Regions from separate parts of the Marinobacter lacisalsi genome, predicted to be linked through region 2. Evidence: predicted binding sites of a transcription regulator. Region 2 holds the regulator's gene; the other holds the start of a gene.
What was found. Region 2 encodes FliA, which starts transcription of late flagellar genes. Its sites were predicted from a motif close to CTAAAGTTTNNNNNNNNNNNGCCGNTAA; they were not measured.
Positions count from the first base shown of each region.

Region 1: the regulator FliA is predicted to act here: its motif matches at 3,849-3,876, upstream of ACFOZ5_RS17455 (methyl-accepting chemotaxis protein).

Region 1 covers NZ_JBHSDI010000061.1:32,723-39,907, reverse strand. The annotation lists gene ACFOZ5_RS17465 (diguanylate cyclase) at 128-1,693, shown strand; gene ACFOZ5_RS17460 (GGDEF domain-containing protein) at 1,720-2,016, shown strand; gene ACFOZ5_RS17455 (methyl-accepting chemotaxis protein) at 2,042-3,733, opposite strand; gene ACFOZ5_RS17450 (DUF1329 domain-containing protein) at 4,043-5,422, shown strand; gene ACFOZ5_RS17445 (DUF1329 domain-containing protein) at 5,647-7,029, shown strand.
Region 2 covers NZ_JBHSDI010000010.1:11,005-18,189, reverse strand. The annotation lists gene ACFOZ5_RS05970 (chemotaxis protein CheA) at 1-1,599, opposite strand, end outside; gene ACFOZ5_RS05965 (protein phosphatase CheZ) at 1,613-2,395, opposite strand; gene cheY (chemotaxis response regulator CheY) at 2,445-2,828, opposite strand; gene ACFOZ5_RS05955 (RNA polymerase sigma factor FliA) at 3,054-3,803, opposite strand; gene ACFOZ5_RS05950 (MinD/ParA family protein) at 3,835-4,653, opposite strand; gene flhF (flagellar biosynthesis protein FlhF) at 4,746-6,083, opposite strand; gene flhA (flagellar biosynthesis protein FlhA) at 6,109-7,185, opposite strand, start outside.

The DNA of each region.
Region 1 (7,185 bases), on a different contig from region 2:
CCAGCGCTCTATTTTGTGACGATACCTTCCCGGTAACGTCTCGTAAATGAGTACGACTTTCCAACATATTGGGACTAAAAACAACAACCCATTTGGCAATTTGACCATGAACTCCGGGAGCTGGTGAATGCTGTTTGTTACAGCGCTGTTTATTTCCTGCCTGGTTACGCTGTTCCTTGCCCGGTATGCCTGGGCACGCCGTGAAACGCCCGCCGCCGGTTCGGTAGCGGTCATGATGGTGGGGATCAGCTGGTGGACGCTGTTTTACGCAATACAGTTGCTGCGGCCTGAACTCCCCGAAGTCATCCCCCAGCCCGATGCCCTGCCGTTGTTCTGGTTCCGGCTCATGTTTATCGGTGTGGGCGCTCTGCCCGCGTCGCTGCTGACGTTTGTGCTGCTGTACACCGGCGTCATTGCCCGCCTCAACCGACGTCTGGTGGTGGGGCTCAGTATCGTACCCACCCTGGTAGTGGTGGTGGCGTTAACCGATGGCATCTATCACGACTGGTTTCTTGCGGGATTCGCTGCACGTGAGGGGCAGAGTTTCACCGGAGGGCCCGTCTTCTGGCTTCACACCCTCTACTCCTATTCCCTGACGCTCATCGCCTATGGTCTCCTGGTCCGTTTCATTGTCCGCTCCCGCACCTACCGGATGCAGGCAGCTGTTCTCCTGATCGGGGGGCTGGCGTCATCCGCCGCCAACATTCTTACCATTGTCGGCGCCCTGCCGGAACCATTGCAGGACCTTGATATCAGTCCTTTCGGGTTTCTGGTCACTGCGGTGGTAATGCTGCTGAACATTCGCAGCCAGGGCTTTCTGGATGTCATGCCGATTGCCCGCTCGCTGGTTTTTGAGCACATGGCGGACGGCGTGCTGGTAACCGACGGCCAGGGCCGCCTGGTGGACCGCAATCCCAAGGCGCGGGAGTTCTTTGAACCACCCGGAAAGGAGCTGTCGCGCGGCGAGCCGATTGAAAAACTGATTCCGGACCTGTACACGAATGGCCAAATGGCCTCCGAGATTGAGGTCCACAACCGTTGTCTCAGCGTTCAGAAGAATGCGTTCTATGGCAATACCGGAAAGATCCGGGGTGTGGTGTATGGTTTCCGGGATGTGACGACGCTGAAGGAGACAGAGGCCAGTCTGCGCGACCAGCTTGCCAGGAACGAGCAGTTGAGCCAGGCGCTCAAGGAAGAATCCATCCGTGACCCGCTCACCGGTCTGTACAACCGCCGCTGGCTGGATGAAGTGCTGGAGCAGGAAATCCCCCGCACCCTTCGTGAGCATAGCCACCTGAGTTTCTGCATGATGGATCTGGACCACTTCAAGCGGGTCAACGATACCTGGGGCCACGATGTGGGCGACCGCATTCTGGTCGCCCTGGCCGGGTTGCTGAAGGATGGCAGCCGCAAGCACGACGTGGCTGCCCGGTTTGGCGGCGAGGAATTTGTGCTGGTGCTACCAGGGCTGAATGCCGAGCGTGGCAGGGACGTTGTCGATCGGTTGCGGCAGGCTTTCTCAGAACTGGACTTCGGCCCGGGCGGGCCTGCCAACCTGACGTTTTCCGCCGGGCTGGCGGTGGTCCCTGACCACGCCACGGACCGCGAAAGCCTGTTCAAGACAGCCGACAATGCGCTCTACGAAGCCAAGGATACGGGCCGCAACCGGGTGGTGATTCCGGGCGACGCCTGACGTTCTTCCTGCGGATGCCGTGTAGGATGGAGCGGAGTCGCAGGCACGACGTGGCTGCGCGGTTTGGCGGCGAGGAGATTGTACTGGTGCTGCCAGGGCTCGATGCCGAGCATGGGCTGGACGTTATCGAGCGGTTACGGGAAGCCTTCGCTGACCTGGATTTCGGCCCGGAGGGGCCGGCCAACCTGACCTTTTCCGCCGGGCTGGCCGTGGTGCCTGGCCATGCTACGGACCGGGAGAAGCTGTTCAGGATGGCCGACAAGGCACTTTATGAAGCCAAGGATGCCGGGCGCAACCGGGCGGTGGTTCTTCGCGAAGCCTGAACCACCACCCGGCAGCCGGAGGCGGTCACACCCGGAACTGGGTGACCAGCTCCCGCAGGCGCTCGCCCAGGCGCGCGAGTTCCTGGCTGGCATCGTTGGTCTGGGTGACGCCGGTGTCGCTGTTCTGGGCAGCCTCCACGATGCGTACCACGTTCTGGTTGATTTCCTCGGCCACGTGGCTCTGTTCTTCGGAGGCGGTGGCAATCTGGGTAACCTGGTCGTGGATATGCTCCACCGACTGTTCAATGGTGTTGAGGGCCGAGCTGGCGTGGTTGATTCGCTCTACGGTTTCCTCGGACAGCCCCTGGGATGAACGCATACGATCCACAGCACCGCGGGATTCGCTGATAAAGCCGTCGATCATCTCACGGATCTGACCGGCGGATTCGCCGCTGCGCTTGGCCAGCTGACGTACTTCATCGGCCACCACGGCAAAGCCACGGCCGTGTTCGCCGGCACGGGCAGCCTCGATAGCCGCGTTCAGTGCCAGCAGGTTGGTCTGGTCGGTGACTTCGTGAATCACGTCCAGCACCTTCTGGATCTCGTCGCTGCGGGCGGCCAGGGCTTCGATGGCTTCCGCGCTTTCCATGATGTTCTGCGACAGTTTGTTCACTGACTGCTGGGAGCCGGCCATGGTCTGACCGCCATCCTTCGCCAGCCGGTCCGCATCGGCACCAGCCTGCTGTACTTCGCTGGCGTTCTTCGAGATCTGGTGGATGGTTGCCGCCATCTCGGTGATGGCTGAGGCAATCTGATCCGTTTCGGAACCCTGGGTCTGGACTGCGGAGCGGGTTTCCTGGGCTACCCGGCTCAGTTGCTCCGCCGCCGATGCCACCTGGTTGGTGGTATCGCCCACTTCCCGGATCGTGCCGTGAATCTTGCTGACGAAGGCATTGAACTGACGTCCCATATCGGCCAGTTCGTCATTGCCGTCGTCGGGCAGGCGGCGGGTCAGGTCGCCTTCGCCTTCGGCAATGTCCTGCATGGTTCGGGTCACCCGGCTCAGGGGTCTGGTTACCGTGCGGCCCATGAAGATGCCAAAGCCAACGGAAATCAGAACGATGATGACGGTAATGCTGAGGATGGTCAGCAGTGCACTGGTAATCTGCTCTTCGATTTCCTGACGGGCCGCCTCAACCGCCTTGTCGATATCTGTAATGTATACGCCGGCACCCATGACCCAGTCCCATTTGTCCAGTGTGATGGAATAGGAGAGCTTCGGCTCAGGCGTCTTTTCTTCGGTGGCTGGGTTATCGAATTCATAGCGGAAGAACCCGCCGCCGTTGCGGCCCACCTCGAACAGTTTGGCCAGCAAAGCTCGGCTGGCATCCGTGGTTTCGTCGGAAAACCCTTCGATACTGGGATCTGGGGCGAAAATCAGCATGTAAGCATCGTCGCGGTAAGCATAAAGGTAGTTATTGTTACCGAACACGATGGACCGGAGTTTATTCCTTACACGCTCTTTTGCCTCTTCTTCCGGATACTTTTCCTGGTCATATTCCTCACGGATCAGGGCTCTTGCGCCCTCCACCAGGTTCTTGAGCCCGGTTTTGTGGGCTTCAAGCAGGCTGGCGCGCAACCGTTCCACCTCCGCCTCCCCATTGGCCCGAAGCTGGTCTGCGGTTACCCAGGCCAGGGCACCCGCTGTGAGCACCACGGGAACCAGTACCGCTATTAACAGACGTGAACGAATACGCAGTCGCTCCATCAGTTTCATGTTATAACTCCAAAGATTTCTAAAAGGACAGGGGGCGGAAAACTGTACAAATAATATCCGGATTTGCGATCGGGCTCCGTTCCAAAATGTAACCCGAATCGCTCTATTTGAATGGTTAACGGCATCTCGAGCCATTTCTTGAAGGCCCAGTCCGAGTCGCCAACCTGTCGTTATATTTCACGGAATTTTTCTGAAAAAAGCCGCAACAGGAACAGCGGTGCGGTCGTTCCTGGAGTCACCCAATCAATGAGTCAACGAGGCGTCTGTGTGACAGGAAACCGCAGGCTCCTCGTCCAGGGATACATCACTATGCCTAGAACATTACTCCCCATCCTCTGTGCTGCACTGCTGGTTGTGGCCAGCGCCAACGGGGCTCATGCCGCTGTTTCCCAGAGCCAGGCCAACCGGCTGGGCAACAGCCTGACGCCTTCCGGTGCCGTTCGTGCCGGCAGTTCCGATGGTGTTATTCCGCGCTGGACTGGTGGTGATACCACCATCCCAGCGGGGTACGAGGGGACCGGTGACCACCATGTTGATCCCTACAAGGATGATGAGCCCCGCTATGTGGTCACCGCCAGCAATCTGTCGGAGTATCGCGATGTGGTGCCGGATGGCGCCGCGGCGATGATTGAGGCCTACCCCGACACCTTCAGGATGAAGGTGTTTCCGACCCGCCGGAACCACACGGTACCCGACCATATCGCCCAGAATTCCCGCAAGAATGCGGTCCGCGCCAGCCTGGTGGACGGTGGTAACGGGGTCCAGAACGCTTTTGGCGGGTACCCCTTCCCGATTCTTCACGGCTCCAGTGAGGAAAAGGCCATGCAGGCGATGTGGAATCACCTGACCCGCTGGCGGGGCCGCTACACGGAGCGGGAGTTTGCCGAAGTGGTCGTAGTGGGTGGCCAGTTCCAGCCGATTACCATGCGTCAGGAGGTCTTCTTCAACTGGAACCGGGAGGGCGGCAGCCCGGAGACCCTGGACAACGTCATCAACTATTACCTGTCCACCGTGCTGGCTCCCAAGCAGTACGCCGGCGGTGGCATTCTGGTCCATGAGACCCTGGATCAGGTCAAGGAGCCCCGCAAGGCCTGGGGGTTCAGCGCCGGTGAGGTTCGCCAGGCCCCCAGCCTGGGTTATGACGCGCCGATCGCTTCTTCCGGTGGCCTGCGCACGGTGGACGATACCGACGTCTTCAATGGTGCGCTGGACCGTTTCAACTGGGAATACAAGGGGCTGCAGGAGAAGCTGATCCCCTACAACAACTTTGAACTGTCCAGCGACAAGTACAGCTACGACGAAGTGCTTGGTGATTACCACCTGAACCCGGACCTGACCCGCTGGGAACTGCACCGGGTGCACGTGGTGGAAGCCAACCTGCGGGAGGATGCCCGCCATCTTTACCATAAGCGTGTGTTCTATATCGACGAGGACAGCTGGAACATTGCCCTGGCGGATCAGTACGACGACCAGGGCAATCTTTACCGGGTGACCATGGCCATGCTGAAAAACTTCTACGACCTGCCCGGTGTGTGGATCGACATTGCGGCTTATCATGATCTGAAGGTACGCCGCTACCACGTTCAGGGGCTGGTGAATGAAACCGAGGGTTCAAGGGTGTTCAAGGATGATTTTCCGGGCGACCGTTACTTTTCGCCCTTTACCCTGCGCCGGCGTTTGTCCGAATAAAGAGGCTTTTTGTTAATTTCTGTGAAATCAGCGTGACTGATTGCTCGCCACTATGTAACGGCGTGTAAGGTCGGGGCTGGGCGCTAGCAAGTTCATGAGAAATAGTTAAGAATGCGACAAGATCCCATAATGTCCGTTAGACGACTCAGGCGACAGGAGTGGTGACTGTCAGGCTCCTGTTTGTAGTCAAAACAAAAAGATGGTCGGCCAAGATGTACGAGACTATGCAAAAAAAACTGATCCCCGCACTGTGCATTTCGTTGCTGGCCGTGGCCAGCGTAACCACCACCCACGCTGCCGTGTCCCAGGCCCAGGCCAACCGCCTGGGTAACAGCCTGACGCCTTTCGGGGCGATCCGGGCGGGGAACTCGGAAGGCACTATTCCCCGCTGGACGGGCGGTGACACCACCATCCCCGATGGCTATCAGGGTAACGGCGACCACCATGTCAATCCTTACCCCGACGATGAGCCGCGCTACGTGGTGACCGCCGACAATATCGAGGAATACCGGGATGTGCTGCCGGACGGGGTGGCCGCCCTGATCAACCGGTATCCGGACACCTTCAAGGTACGGGTATTCCCGACACGCCGGACCCACACCGCGCCGGACCATATCGTTGTTAACACCCGCAACAATGCTACCTCAGCTTCTCTGGCTGATGGTGGTAACGGCATCAAGAATGCCTTCGGCGGGCATCCGTTCCCGATCCTCCACGGCACCAGCGAGGAAAAGGCCAAGCAGGCCATCTGGAACCACACCACCCGTTGGCGTGGCCGTTATGTCAAGCGGGAATTCTCCGAAGTTGTGGTTGTCGGCGGCAAGTTCCGCCCGGTTACCATGCGCCAGGAGGTTTTCTTCAACTGGAACCTGGAAGGCGGCAGCAAGGAGACCCTGGACAATATCGCCAACTACTACCTGTCCACGGTGACCGCGCCGGAGCAGTACGCCGGGGGCGGCATACTGACTCACGACACCCTGGACCAGGTCAAGGAGCCCCGTAAGGCCTGGGGGTTCAGCGCCGGTGAGGTTCGCCAGGCACCCAGCCTGGGCTATGACGCGCCGATTGCATCATCAGGTGGTCTGCGTACCGTGGATGACACCGACCTCTACAACGGAGCGCCGGACCGTTTCAACTGGGAGTACAAGGGGCTGGAAGAGAAGATCATCCCCTACAATAACTTCGAGCTCTCCAATGATAAATACACCTACGATGAAGTGCTCGGCGACCAGCACCTGAACCCGGACCTGATGCGCTGGGAACTGCACCGGGTGCATGTGGTGGAGGCTACCCTGCGGGAAGACGCCCGCCACCTGTACCACAAGCGGGTGTTCTATATTGACGAGGACAGCTGGAACATCGCCGTGGCGGATCAGTACGATGACAAGGGTAACCTGTGGCGTGTATCCACCGGCATGCTCAAGAACTTTTACGATCTGCCCGGCGTGGTAAATTCCCTCGATGTCTTCCATGACCTGCATAAAGGCCTGTACCACGTTTCCGGTCTGGTGAACGAATCCGGGCGCGCCCGCCTCTACGAGGACGAATTCCCGGGCAAACGGTACTTCTCACCGTTCACCCTGCGCCGTCGTCTCTCCGAAGACTGAGACGAATTGCAGGATGTGTCACAGGGAAGTGACACGACATACCATCTCTCCTCACTCTTCCTCGTCTGGGCGCCAGACAGCTCCCATCCTTTGCCCTTAATCTGTTGACAGGTTTTCGACCCTTCTTCACCTGGAGGGACTGCTTCTTTATTGCGA
Region 2 (7,185 bases):
GGCGGCAAAGATCAGGTTGTAGCATTCGGTTTCGGTGAGCCGATCGGCAGCATCCTGATCATAGATGCCCTTGTCGACGGCTTTCTGACGCAGCTTGTTCGGATCCATACCGCCACCGTCGTCCTCAATGGACAGCAGGATATGATCCCCCTCCTGCTCGGCGGACAGGGTCACCGTACCCTGCCGGGGCTTGCCAGCCTTCTCGCGGATGTCCGGCGCTTCGATACCATGGTCCACGGAGTTGCGCACCAGATGCACCAGCGGATCCGCCAGGGCTTCCACCAGGTTCTTGTCCAGGTCTGTGTCCTCGCCGTGCATGACCAGGCCGATTTCCTTCTTCAGGTTACGGGCCAGGTCACGAACCACCCGCGGGAAACGGCCAAACACCTTCTTGATGGGCTGCATGCGGGTGGCCATGACAGCCGACTGGAGATCGGTGGTCACTACGTCGAGGTTGGACACCGCCTTGTGCATCTCGCTGTCTTCGCTTTCATTACCGAGGCGCTGCAGGCGATTACGCACCAGCACCAGCTCGCCCACCATATTCATGATGTCGTCCAGGCGCTTGGTGTCCACCCGTACCGAGGTCTCGGCCGGGGGCTGGTTTTCCCGGGCGGGTGCTGAAGGCTTGCTGGCTTCCGCCCTGGCCGCCTGGTCCGCCTTTTTCGGCGCAGGTTCTGGCTTTTTCGGCGCGGGCTCAGGTTTCTTTTCCGGCTCCGGCTTTTTATCCGCAGGCTTGTCGGCGGCCTCAGGCGCCGACGACGGGGCCGGCTTCTTGCCCTTGCCGTGGAGCTCATCCAACAGCTGTTCGAACTCGTCGTCGGTGATCAGGTCACTGTCACCACCGCCTGACTTGTCGTCCTTGCTGTCGGATTCAGCCTTGCCCTCATTGCTGTCGGGGTCTGGCACGTCCGTGGCGGCTACCTCACCGGAGAAACGGCCCTTGCCATGGAGCTGATCCAGCAGAGCCTCGAATTCGTCATCACTGATGTCGTCGCTGTCACTGCTTTTTTCTTCTGCGCTGGCGGCCTGGCCATCCCCCGGTGTCGCGCTCTTGTCGCCGCTCTGCTTGCCATCGTCCAGGGCGTCCAGCAGTTGTTCAAATTCTTCGTCGGTGATATCACCGGGATCCTCTCCGGCCACCACGCCGGCGCCCTCCACCTGACCGGCATCGCTCTTCGGTCCGGCCTCTTTCGCGGGCGCCTCGCCCTCGGGAAGGGCATACTCATCCAGGGTCTCTATAAGGGACTCTGGCGCAAACTGCGGCTCTTCACGGTTGCGGACCTGGTCAAACATGGTATTGACGTGATCCAGTGTCTCAAGCACCACATCCATCAGTTCCGGCGTCACCGAGCGCTTGTGATTGCGCAGGGTGTCGAACACGTTCTCCGCGGAATGGCAGCAATTGACCAGTGCCTCCAACTGCAGGAAGCCGGCGCCGCCCTTGACGGTATGGAAACCACGGAAAATGGCATTGAGCAGATCACTGTCGTCCGGGTGCCGTTCCAGGTCCACCAGCTGCTCCGAAAGCTGCTCGAGTATTTCGCCCGCCTCAATCAGGAAGTCCTGGAGAATTTCTTCATCTGCATCGAATGCCATGCATTCACCTCACTTAAAAGCCGAGACTGGACAGCAGGTCGTCAACGTCGTCCTGTCCGGACACAACGTCAGACCGCTCTGCGGCGCGCATCTGGGGGCCTTCCCCCTTGATTGAGGCTTCCTTTTCCTTCAGGTCGTGGACGGTTCCGGTCAACTGGTCCACATGGCTGGCCATGACCACCAGGCCCAACAGGTTTTCTTCCACTTCCTTGACCAGCGCCGTCACCTTCTGGATCACCTGGCCGGTCAGATCCTGGAAGTCCTGGGCCAGCAGGATTTCCGACAGGTCGTGGTACATTTTTTCCGCATCGTCCGAGAGACTCTCGAAGAAACGGTCAATACGAACATAGAGTTCACGGAACTCGGATGGTGCCATTTCCCGCCGGCGCAGGCGCTGCCAGTCATCCCGTAGTGCTTTGGCCTGCTCGCACATGGCATTGGCCCGGGGCATGGCATCCTCCACCAGATCCATGGTCCGGTTGGCGGCATTGCTGGTCATTTCCACCACGTACTGAAGCCGGTCCGACGCGTCGGACATCTTTGACAGGGCTTCCTGCTGCTCCGGGTTCTGGGGCTGGATCTGGAAATTGCGAATGGCCTCGTGAAGGCTGCGCGTCAGGCGACCCACTTCACGATAGAGACTCTGGTCCCTCACTTCGCTCAGGTCGTTGATCAGGGACATCGCCCTGGCATAATCACCGGCATTGACCTGTTTCGCCAACTCATTGGCCTGCTCTTTCAGCTGGCTGGTGGTTTCAGGATCCAGGTGGGAGCCGTTTTGTTTGTCTTCGCTCATGGGAGCACATCCAGACTGTCTGTTCAGGTTTCAAAGCGCTTCTGGCGCTCTACTCAATACGCTCGAAGATCTTTTCGATCTTCTCCTTGAGTACAGCGGCCGTGAACGGTTTGACGACATAACCGTTTACCCCAGCCTGGGCAGCCGCGACGATCTGGTCGCGCTTGGCTTCCGCAGTCACCATCAGGATCGGCAGGTCCTTGAGCTGTTCGTCGGCGCGAACTTCCTTGAGGAGATCGAACCCGGACATGCCTGGCATGTTCCAGTCCGTCACCAGAAAGTCGTACTTTCCGGAACGAAGCATGGGCAGCGCCGTATTACCGTCATCCGCCTCATCGGTATTGGTAAACCCGAGGTCACGCAGCAGGTTCTTGATAATCCGCCGCATTGTGGAGAAATCGTCCACAATGAGAATTTTCATGTTCTTGTCCAATGGGACCTCCAGTTGGTCGTCGCTGGAATAATGGCCGGGCCCGAATCGTCACGGACCTGGAAAACACGGATGACACCGCTTTACCGCCGCCGGTTTCCCGGCTGATGGCGTCATTCTAGCAGCCTCAGCGTTGCTTACCGTTTCAATGTGTTATCGCGCGACATTCCGCTCTGCGGCTTGTGCCGTCAGCTTGCTCAGTCGTTCAGCAACCTGTTAAGGGGCACGCTACTGTGTTCCGGCGTCAGATGCCTGCCATTCTGAAAGGCGCCCCCGCAACCGCAACGCGGCCTGGCTGTGGATCTGGCTGACCCGGCTCTCACTGACGCCCAGTACCGCGCCAATCTCCTTCAGGTTCAGCTCTTCCTGGTAATACAGGCCGAGGACCAGCTTCTCACGCTCCGGCAGTTCCTCGATGGCGGCTGCCAGATTACGCCGGAAAGCGGCACCCGAAACCTCGTCCAGGGGATTATCCGAAGCTTCCTGTTCGTGTATCGGCAGGTCTCCGGATTCATTGAGTTCATCCAGGGAAAAAAGTCGTCCGGAATTGGCATCACTGAGGCAGGCATGGTAAGCGGACAACGTCATTCCCAGCTCGTCCGCCACCTCGTGATCCAGGGCTTCCCGACCTTCCCGGTCCTCCACCATCTTGATGGCGGCGGACACCCGGCGGGCATTGCGATGGACGGAACGCGGTACCCAGTCACCCTTGCGGATTTCATCGACAATAGCACCGCGAATGCGGATGCCGGCATAGGTCTCAAAGGAGGCGCCCCGGTCCGACTGGTACTTGGCGGCGGCTTCGAGCAGGCCCATCATGCCAGCCTGCATCAGGTCCTCGAGCTGTACCGAGTCCGGTAGCCGGGCCATCAGGTGCAGGGCGATTTTCTTGACCAGCGGCGCATGCTGCTCCACCAGTTGATGGGCATCGCGCCGACCGGTTTGATGATAGATTCCGAGACTTCTGGCCAATGTCATGTATCCGGTTAACCCATACAACAGGATTGGATCAGGCGTTTGTGCTTACCAGGCGCTCCACGAAGAACTCCAGATGCCCCCGGGGGGATGAAGGTAGCGGCCAGCTGTCGACCTGTTCCGCCAGCGCCTTGATGGCCAGCGAGGCCTTTGCCCTGGGGTAGGCGTCCAGCACGGCGCGCTGCCGCTGAACCGCCTTGCGCACTGCCTCATCGTAAGGAACCATGCCTACATATTGTAGTGCAACATCCAGGAAGCGCTCGGTGACCCGGGTCAGTTTACCGAACAGATGTTTGCCTTCCTGTTCGTTGCGGACCTGATTGGCAAGGATACGGAAGCGGTTGACGCCATAGTCGCGGTTCATCAGCTTGATCAGGGCGTAGGCGTCGGTGATGGAGGTCGGTTCGTCACAGACAACCAGCAACAGTTCCTGGGAGGCTCGCAGGAAACTGACCACGCCTTCGGAAATGCCGGCAGCGGTATCCACAATCAGCACGTCGATCTGATCACCCAGCTCGCTGAAGGCGTTGATCAGGCCCGCATGCTCCATGGGTGACAGCTGGGTCATGCGCTGGGTGCCGGAGGAGGCGGGGACAATCTTGATGCCGCCCGGGCCATTGATCAGTACATCACGGAGATCGCATTCCCCGGACAACACGTCGGAAAGATTGTGGCTGGCGGTGATGCCAAGTAGCACATCGATGTTGGCCAGCCCCAGGTCCGCATCCAGCAGGACAACACGGCGGCCCATCTGTGACAGGGCGATCCCGAGATTCACCGAGACGTTGCTTTTGCCCACGCCACCCTTGCCACCGGTGACTGCGATAACCTGAACCGGATGTGGTCTGCTCATAGAGGTTCTTGTTTCCCGCCAAGGTTCTTGTCGTTAACTGTCTTGTTCTGCAGTGCCAGGGACCACGCCGGTCAGCGCCGGGCAGTGGGACCTCAGGCACCTTCTGCCATGGTCTGCTGTTTGCGTGCATCGCGCAAGCGCTCAACGCCCAGACGAACCAGCGATGCCGAATTGGCAGGATGCAGATCCTGGGGGATCTTCTGGCCATCCGTTACCCAGGACACCGGCAGCGCGGTCTCCAGCGCGAAACCAAGTACTTCACCCAGGGTCAGGGCTTCATCCAGCTTGGTCATGATGCAACCTGCGAGACTGGCCATTTTATAGCAATGCCACATGGATTTCATGATGCGCGGCTGGCTTGTCGCCGGCACCACCAGGTGTGGACGCACCGGGTGGCGGCTTTGCGACAGCTCACGCAACTGCTCCTGACACCCGGGATCGGCGCCGGATAACCCGGCGGTGTCAATCAACACCAGGTGGCGACCAGCCAGCTCGTCCAGCACCGCATCCAGGGAGTGGGCATCGTCGACCACCCGCACCGGTACGTTAAGGATACGACCGAACACAAACAGTTGCTCGTGTGCAGCCACACGATAGCGGTCAGTGGTCACCAGTGCCAGTGAATCGGCACCATGTTCCAGTACATACTGGGCCGCAATCTTGCCGATGGTTGTGGTCTTGCCGGAGCCGGTGGGCCCAACCAGGGCATAGATGCCGCCGCGGGAAGCCCAGTCACCGCTGCCGGTTTTGAGGCCGGCCGCCAGGGTTCTCAGGGAACGTTTCCAGTTGTCTTCCAGCTTGCCGCGACCACTCTGGCGCGCCAGGGTGGCAGCCAGCTGCGGGCTCAGACCAAACTCTTCCAGGCGCTCGCCAAGGCGCTTGCGCACCGCTTCGATCGCTTCCTCGGCCGGTTTCTCCGCCGTGGTGTCGGTCTGCTCCGAGGGCCCCTTGTCGGTAATCATCGCCCTCAGGGAGGCAAGCTCACGCCGCATGACCGCAAGCTCATCATCGGCGCCCTTGATGTCAGCCGCTGACGGAGCGGCGACGGATTCCTGACGGGTCTCCGGCACCGGTGGCAGGTTGTCCACATCGAGCCGGGTGTCGCCGTTGCCAAAGCGCTGGTGCGGGTCGTGCCCCCGGTGCGGGCTGCGCAGCTCCCGAATACGGTTGCGGGAGCGGTCAAGTTCTTCCTGCAGCCGGCGATGCTGTTCCGCCTGCAGCTCCCCCAGGCGCCCGCCACTGGTGGCTTCGGCCGCGGCATCGCCCAGTTTCTGGCGCGCCATGTTTTCGTCGTAGTCCAGCGCGGTGACAATCTCTACACCGCCGTCAATCCGCCGGCTGGACAGAATTACCGCATCGTCGCCCATGGCCTCGCGAACCTGCTTCAGGGCCGCTGACATGGTTGCCGCAAAGAACCGTTTGACTTTCATCTGACTCTACCTCCCAAGTGGGCCGTTACTGGCCGACCGACGCCACAATGGTGATCTGCTTGTTTTCCGGCACTTCCTGATACGACAGCACGTGCAGGCGCTCTACCCCGTAGCTGGCAAACTTCGCCAGCACCGGCCGCAGCGGCCCGGACACCAGCAGAATCGCTGGTTTGCCCATCATCTCCTGCCGCTGGGTGCTTTCCTGCAACGACCGCTGCAGTTTCTCCACCATCCCTGGCTCAAGCACCATGCCGATGTCGTCACCACCGCCGGATTGTTGACTCTGTTGCTGACTCTTCAGCAATAACTGTTCCAGTTCCGGATCCAGGGTAATAACCGGTATCTCTTTATCGTTGCCGCAGATGCTCTGCACGATCATCCGACGCAAGGCCTGACGGGCCGCTGATGTCAGCACCTTCGGATCCTGGCTCTTGGGATGAACGTTGACGATGGCTTCGGCAATGGAGCGCATGTCGCGGATCGGCACCTCCTCCTGCAGCAGGCTCTGCAACACCTTCAGCAGGATGGAAATGGAAACGGTGGTGGGCACCAGTTCCTCAGCCAGCTTGGGCGAAATCTTCTCCAGCTGGTCCAGCCACTTCTGCACTTCCTCATGGCCCAGCAACTCGTAGGCATGGCTCTGCAGAATCTGATTGAGGTGGGTAGCCACCACGGTGCTGGCATCCACCACGGTGTAGCCCAGAGTCTGCGCATTGTCTTTCTGGCCCGACTCGATCCAGATGGCATCCAGGCCAAATGCCGGATCCTTGCCGGCGATGCCTTCCACCTTGCCGAACACCTGGCCGGGGTCGATGGCCAACTCCCGCTCAGGGTGGATCTCCGCCTCGGCGATGGTGACGCCCATCAGGGTGATGCGATAGACGTTGGGCATCAGGTCCAGGTTGTCACGGATATGCACGGACGGCATCAGGAAGCCCAGATCCTGGGACAGCTTCTTGCGCACCCCCTTGATCCGGCTCAGCAACTGGCCACCCTGGGACTTGTCCACCAGGGGGATCAGCCGATACCCCACTTCCAGGCCCACGATGTCCACCGTGGCCACGTCGTCCCAACCCAACTCCTTGTGTTCGGGCGGTGCCGG